2 linked regions of the Longimicrobium terrae genome follow. The protein of the gene in region 2 interacts with the protein of the main gene of each other region in a pairwise test. Links are inferred from orthologs where the notes say so. Each region holds a gene or a part of one and is shown on either strand. Other genes may lie near its edges. The genes, in order: groL and HNQ61_RS08930.

Evidence for each region.
Region 1: the proteins of HNQ61_RS08930 (region 2) and groL interact in binary tests that used the Escherichia coli proteins (3 or more experiments, as listed by UniProt). The link is inferred for Longimicrobium terrae from one-to-one orthologs.

What each region holds. Positions count from the first base shown.
Region 1 is NZ_JACHIA010000002.1:340,748-344,056, reverse strand. What follows is about bases 304-3,296. They hold groL (chaperonin GroEL), read right to left. Parts: upstream 2,624-3,296; coding sequence 983-2,623; downstream 304-982. Other genes in these bases: groES (co-chaperone GroES), read right to left, coding at 2,693-2,977.
Region 2 is NZ_JACHIA010000004.1:17,617-20,648, reverse strand. The notes cover bases 317-3,032. They hold HNQ61_RS08930 (nucleotide exchange factor GrpE), read right to left. Parts: upstream 2,097-3,032; coding sequence 1,536-2,096; downstream 317-1,535. Other genes in these bases: HNQ61_RS08925 (alpha/beta fold hydrolase), read right to left, coding at 2,368-3,032; dnaJ (molecular chaperone DnaJ), read right to left, coding at 360-1,484. Outside these bases: HNQ61_RS08940 (hypothetical protein), read right to left, coding at 1-194. UniProt on the Escherichia coli protein: Participates actively in the response to hyperosmotic and heat shock by preventing the aggregation of stress-denatured proteins, in association with DnaK and GrpE. It is the nucleotide exchange factor for DnaK and may function as a thermosensor.

The sequences.
Region 1 (3,309 bases), on a different replicon or contig from region 2:
ACCGGCAGGTAGCGCGTGCACTCCGCCGGTCTCCGCTTCAGGCCACCCGCCGAGCCGGACGCTTCCCGCCCCCGCTTCCACACGCCCGCCGGCCCGGAATCTCATGATCCGCACCGGGCACTGGCGGCCGGAGACGGCGTTCGGATAGGATGGAGGCCATCATCCGCCGCACGCGCACGCCACTGCCGGTCCTAGCCTCGCAGCAAACCATGCGTCCCGCGGTTTCGCTGCCGACGACACCGGGCTACGTGCCGGTCGACCAGAGCGCCGGCCGTGTGCACCAGGCGCGGCCACTTCCAGCAACGAACCGTTCCGTGCCGACTCGAGCCCAGCGGCGTCAGGGCGCCCGAACGCCCGCTCCCGAGCCCCGCGCTCCACACGCCGCCCAAACCGGGCGCGTGCTGCGCGCCGCATGGGCCGCCAGCTTTGGAGCCACGCTGCTCATCTCGCGGCCGCTCTGGCTTACGGCGCGGGACTATCCGCACGTCCCGGTCATTCCCGGCCTGCCGCAGCCTCCCGAGCCGCTGGCGCAACTGCTGTTCTGGGCGGCGGTCCTCGCGCTCGCGGCCAGTGCACTCGCGACGCGGGGGCTTTCCATCCGGCCGGATCGGCCCATTGCCGTGGTATTGGCGATCACCGCGCTGTGGGCGGGGCTCGATCAGACGCGGTGGCAACCGTACATGCTCACGTATGTCATCGCGGGAGTCGGGCTGCTGATGGCGGCACAGCCCGCAGCCCGCCCATCGTGGGCCATGGCGCCGCTCCAGCTGGCGCCGGTACGTGAGTCCGCACGTTCGTCCAGGCAGCCGCCGCCCGGAATGGCGGGTCGGACCCTGCACCCCACAAAAAGCCCCGCGTACCTCCGCCACCCTCGCGTCCCCCCGCGTGAAACACTCACACGTGCCGCAAAAAGAGACCGGCGGAGAGCCACGAGGGCCCTCCGCCGGTCATCACTCCGGACGATCTACCAAGCCGCGAGGGCTTAGTACATTCCGTCCATGCCGCCGCCGCCGCCCGGCATCGACGGCGCCGAGCCCTTGGGCTCCGGCTTCTCCGTGATCACCGCCTCGGTGGTCAGCAGCAGCCCGGCGATGCTGGCCGCGTTCTGCAGCGCGGTGCGCGTCACCTTGGTGGGGTCGATGACGCCGGCCTGCACCAGGTCCTCGTACTCGTCCGTGCGGGCGTTGTAGCCGTACGAAGCGCTGCTGTTGCCGCGCACGTTGGCCACGACGATGCTGCCTTCGACGCCGGCGTTGGTCGCGATCTGGCGGATCGGCTCCTCCAGCGCGCGCTCGATGATGCGAACGCCGATGTTCTCGTCCGCGTCGTCCAGCTGAAGCGACTTCAGGCCGACCTGCGCACGCAGAAGCGCTACGCCGCCGCCGGGGACGATGCCCTCTTCCACCGCCGCGCGCGTGGCGTGCAGGGCGTCCTCGACGCGGGCCTTCTTTTCCTTCATGGCCGTCTCGGTGGCCGCGCCCACGTGAATCACCGCAACACCGCCGGCCAGCTTGGCCAGGCGCTCCTGCAGCTTCTCGCGGTCGTAGTCCGAGGTGGTCTTGTCCATCGCGTTGCGGATCTCGGCGATCCGGCCCTTGATGGTCTCGGTCTCGCCAGCGCCGTCGATGATCGTGGTGTTGTCCTTGTCGATCACGACGCGCTTGGCGCGGCCCAGGTCGCTGACGACCGCGTTCTCCAGCTTGAAGCCGACTTCCTCGGTGATCAGCTGGCCGCCCGTCAGGATCGCGATGTCCTGCAGCATGGCCTTGCGGCGGTCGCCAAAGCCGGGGGCCTTGACCGCGGCCACGCGCAGGGTGCCGCGCAGCTTGTTGACGACGAGCGTCGCGAGGGCCTCGGCCTCCACGTCCTCGGCGATGATCATCAGCGGACGGCCCATCTGCGCGACCTTTTCCAGGATCGGCAGAAGGTCCTTCATGGTGCTGACCTTCTTGTCGTGGATCAGGATCAGCGCATCCTCGAGGACGGCTTCCATGCGGTCCGGGTCGGTCACGAAGTACGGCGACACGTAGCCGCGGTCAAACTGCATGCCCTCGACGGTCTCCAGCGTGGTCTCGAGGCCCTTGGCCTCTTCCACCGTGATCACGCCGTCCTTGCCGACCTTTTCCATCGCGTCGGCAATCAGGTTGCCGATTTCTTCGTCGCTGTTGGCCGAGATGGTTCCGACCTGGGCGATTTCCTTCTTGCCGGCCGTCTCAACCGAGATGCTCTTGAGCTCGGCGATCACGGCTTCCACGGCCTTGTCGATGCCGCGCTTGAGCGACATCGGGTTGGCGCCGGCCGTCACGTTCTTGAGGCCTTCGCGGAAGATGGCCTGGGCAAGCACGGTGGCGGTGGTGGTGCCGTCGCCGGCCAGGTCGCTGGTCTTGGTCGCGACTTCCTTCACCATCTGCGCGCCCATGTTCTCAATCGCGTCCTCGAGCTCGATCTCCTTGGCGACGGACACGCCGTCCTTGGTGATCAGCGGCGAGCCGAACTTGCGGTCGATGACCACGTTGCGGCCCTTGGGGCCGAGCGTGACCTTGACGGCTTCGGCCAGCTTGTCGATACCGCGCTTCAGCGAGGCGCGCGCATCGGTGTTGAACGTAAGCTCTTTGGCAGCCATGCGTTCGTTCCTTTTATCTGCAGGTTAGGAAAAGTCGTTCAGTAGCACGGACAGGCGGTACGGACGGCTTCAGCCGACCACGGCCAGAACGTCGGACTCACGCAGGATCAGGTACTGCTCGCCCTCGACGGTGACTTCGGTGCCGCTGTACTTACCATACAGCACCTTGTCGCCCACCTTGAGCTCCATGTCGACGCGCTTGCCGTCTTCAATGCGGCCGTTGCCCACGGCGACCACTTCGCCCTGCTGGGGCTTTTCCTTGGCGGTGTCCGGGATGTACAGCCCGCCACGCATCTGCTCGCTCTCCTCGAGCGCCTTGATGACGACGCGGTCTGCCAGCGGCTTGACCTTGATGTCGGTCGCGGTAGCCATCAGTAACCCTCCATTGGATGAGTTTGGGTGAAGCTTGTTAGCACTCAAGTCCGTCGAGTGCTAACGACAGGCGTCAACATACGCGTTCGCCGGCCGATGTCAAGCGCCGGCGATGCGCTCAGCCGCACGGCGCGGCGGATACGGGGCGGCGCGAATGCAGCCGTCGTACCTGAATTTTTCTGCCTTGTTGACGGATTGTGTGCCGGAGCGGCAGGCGGTCTGTCGTGGGCGGCAGAGTCCGTGAACGGCCCTCACGCGGAGGTCGCGGGGGTCGCGGAGGTCGCGGGGAACAGCAACGGATGGGCATCACACAG
Region 2 (3,032 bases):
TGCTCCTCGGATGATTCGTGGATCGCGTGCTCCGCATCCGCCTCGTCGCCGTCCATCTCCACAAAGCGCGGCGCGACGGTCTGATCGGTGAGGCAGTGAAAGATCACCTTGGGCCGGATGGACAGGCCGAACCGTCCGCCGGACGAGAACGCCTCCCAGGTGACCAGATCGGCATCGGTAAAAGTCTGGCTCATCTCACGCCTTGAGAAAAAGAAGTGCCCAGTGACAAACCGCGAGCGCCCAAGTTCAAGTGCCCAGGGTTCAAGTGCCCAGTGCCCAGGTTAGGTGCCGAGTACCGCCGATGATGCTGGGCACCCGGTACTTGGCACTTGGTACTGAGCACTTGGCACTTTTTTTCTTCAGTGCCTCATCCCCGCGGCCTCGGCGAATTCCTCGAACTCCTTGCGGGCGTCGCCCTCCAGTTCCTCGGGCACATCCACCTGCACCTTTACGAACTGGTCCCCGCGCCGCCCGGCCTTTTCCACACCCATCCCCTTGATGCGAAACCGGCGTCCGGGCTGCGTTCCCGGCGGGATGCGCAGCACTACCGACGGGCCGTCCACCGTGCGCACCTTGACCTTGGAGCCGAGCACGGCCTGGGCCAGGTTCACGTGAATGGTGCAGTTCAAGTCCAGCCCGTCGCGCGTAAAGAAGCGGTCCGGCTCCACGCGAAAGGTAAGCATCAGGTCGCCCGGAGGGCCGCCTGACGCGCCGCGCTCGCCCTGCCCCGCCAGCCGCAGCTTGCCGCCGTTGTCCACCCCGGCGGGCACCGTCACCTGCACGGCGCGGTTGCGGCGCACCTGGCCGTTGCCGGCGCAGGTAGGGCACGGCTCGGTGGGCACCTTTCCCTTGCCGCCGCACATGGGGCACGGCCGCGAGACGCCGAAGCTCCCCTGCCCGAAGGTGACGGAGCCGAGTCCCTTGCACTCGGGGCAGGTGTTCACCGTGGCGCCCGGCGCCGCGCCGGAGCCGTGGCACGAGGGGCAGTCCTCCGTCACCGGCACCGTGACGGTCACCTTGCCGCCGCGCACCGCCGTCGCAAAAGGAATCTCCACCGCGTACTCGATGTTCTCCCCGCGCTCGGGCCCGCCGGGACGCGCGCCGGGCGCACCGCGGCGTTTGCCGAAGTCGAAGAACGAGCCGAAGATGTCGCCCAGCCCGCCGCCGCCCAGGTCCAGGTCGTCCAGGTTGATGGACTGCGCTCCGCCCCCCGGCCGAGGCCCCGCCCCGCCGCCGTAGCCGCCCATTCCGCCGAACGCGCCCATGCGGCGCATCTGGTCGTACTGCTTGCGCTTGGCGTCGTCGGACAGCACGGAGTACGCTTCGGAGATTTCCTTGAAGCGCTCCGCGGCGGCCGCGTCGTTGGGGTTGGCGTCCGGATGGTTCTGCTTGGCGAGCTTGCGGTACGCCTTTTTGATCTCATCCGCGCTGGCGTTTTCCGCCACGCCCAGCACGCGGTAAAAGTCCTTGGTCTGTGTCGCCATCGTGTGTCCGGTCAGAAAACAGGGCCGCCCCCAAAGTGGAGGCGGCCGCGCTCAGCCCTGGTGCTTCTTCACGACGACGCGCGCCGGGCGCAGCAGAACTCCCTTGAAGCGGTACCCCTTCTGGTACACCTGGGCCACCGTGCCGTCTTCTTCCGCCGTGTCCGCGGGCACCGTCGTAAGCGCCTCGTGAATCGTGGGGTCGAACGGCTTTCCTTCCGCCTCCACCATCTCCAGCCCGGCGGCCTCCATCACGCGGAGGAACTTCTTTTCCACCATCTCCGCGCCTTCGTGCAGCGCGCCGGCGGCGGTGGTGGCCGGGTCGAAGTCCGCGATGCGCGCCAAGTCGTCCAGCGGCTCCAGCAGGCGCTCCAGGATCTGCGCCTGCGCGCGGACCATGTTGTCGGACTTTTCGCGCTCCACGCGCTTGCGGTAGTTGTCGAACTCCGCCGCCAGCCGCAGGTGCCGGTCGCGCATGGTGCTCAGCTCGTCGCCCTGCGCCGGGGGCGCGGAGGCAATGCCGTCGCCCGTGTCCGCCGTGCGCGGCGCCTCGGTGTCGGCGGAGGTGTCCTGTCCGTCTGCCGCGGAGGCGGCGGGGCGGTCCTGATCGCTCATCTGCAAGCCGGATTTCGTCAGTATGTCATAGGCCGCCCGCGGCGAACCGCCGGGCGCGCGTCGTCTGCTCGATTGGGAACATCAGAAGGCAAGCCACGTTCCCATCCGCATCTGCCATCCTGACAGCTTCTCGAGAACGCTGGATGGGTTCAGCCGCAGCCTCGTCATCGTTCCACTCCGCCCTGTCATTCCGCCGACGCGGAGAACGTCAGCCGAGCTGTGCGGATGGTGCCGGCGGGGCGCGCTGCTGATAGCGGACGGGTTCACGCCCTCAGGCGAGCCGCCCGTCGATCCACCCGGCCACGTCCGCGACCGCGCGATGCCGGTCGCGCTCGTTCAGCGGCTCGTGGCGGAAGCCGGGATAGCGCCGCACATCCACGTCGCCCGGACACGCGGCCGCCCACCGCGCCACCGCCTCCGGAAGCACGATGCGGTCCGCCTCGGGAGCAAGCACCAGCATCGGAAGATGGACCGTGTCCCGGTCCGCGAACGCGGCGCGGATGGCCGCCATCATCTCCGTGTACAGGCGCGGGGTGATGAGGGCGTGCACCAGCGGGTCCGCGCGATAGGCCGCCGCGTACTCCTCCTCCGCCGACAGCTCGCCCGGATCCACCGCGTTGCTGAAGGGGATGCGCGGCGCGATGCGGGAAAGCAGGCCCGACACGGCCACCTTCCATCGCGGAGCGCGTACCGCTACGCCCAGCAGCGGCGCGGACAGGATGGCGCCGCGGAACGGCGCTTCGGTATGTGTCTGCAGGTGGCGGATGGCGATCAGCCCGCCCAGGGAGTGGCCGAGCAGAAACAGGGGCGCGGACGACGCGGCGGCCACGCGGGCGCGCGCCTGCTCCAGATCGCGCACGTACTCGGCGAAGCGGTTCACGTGCCCGCGCGCGCCGCCGGAAAGGCCGTGCCCGCGATGGTCGATCGCGTGCACCC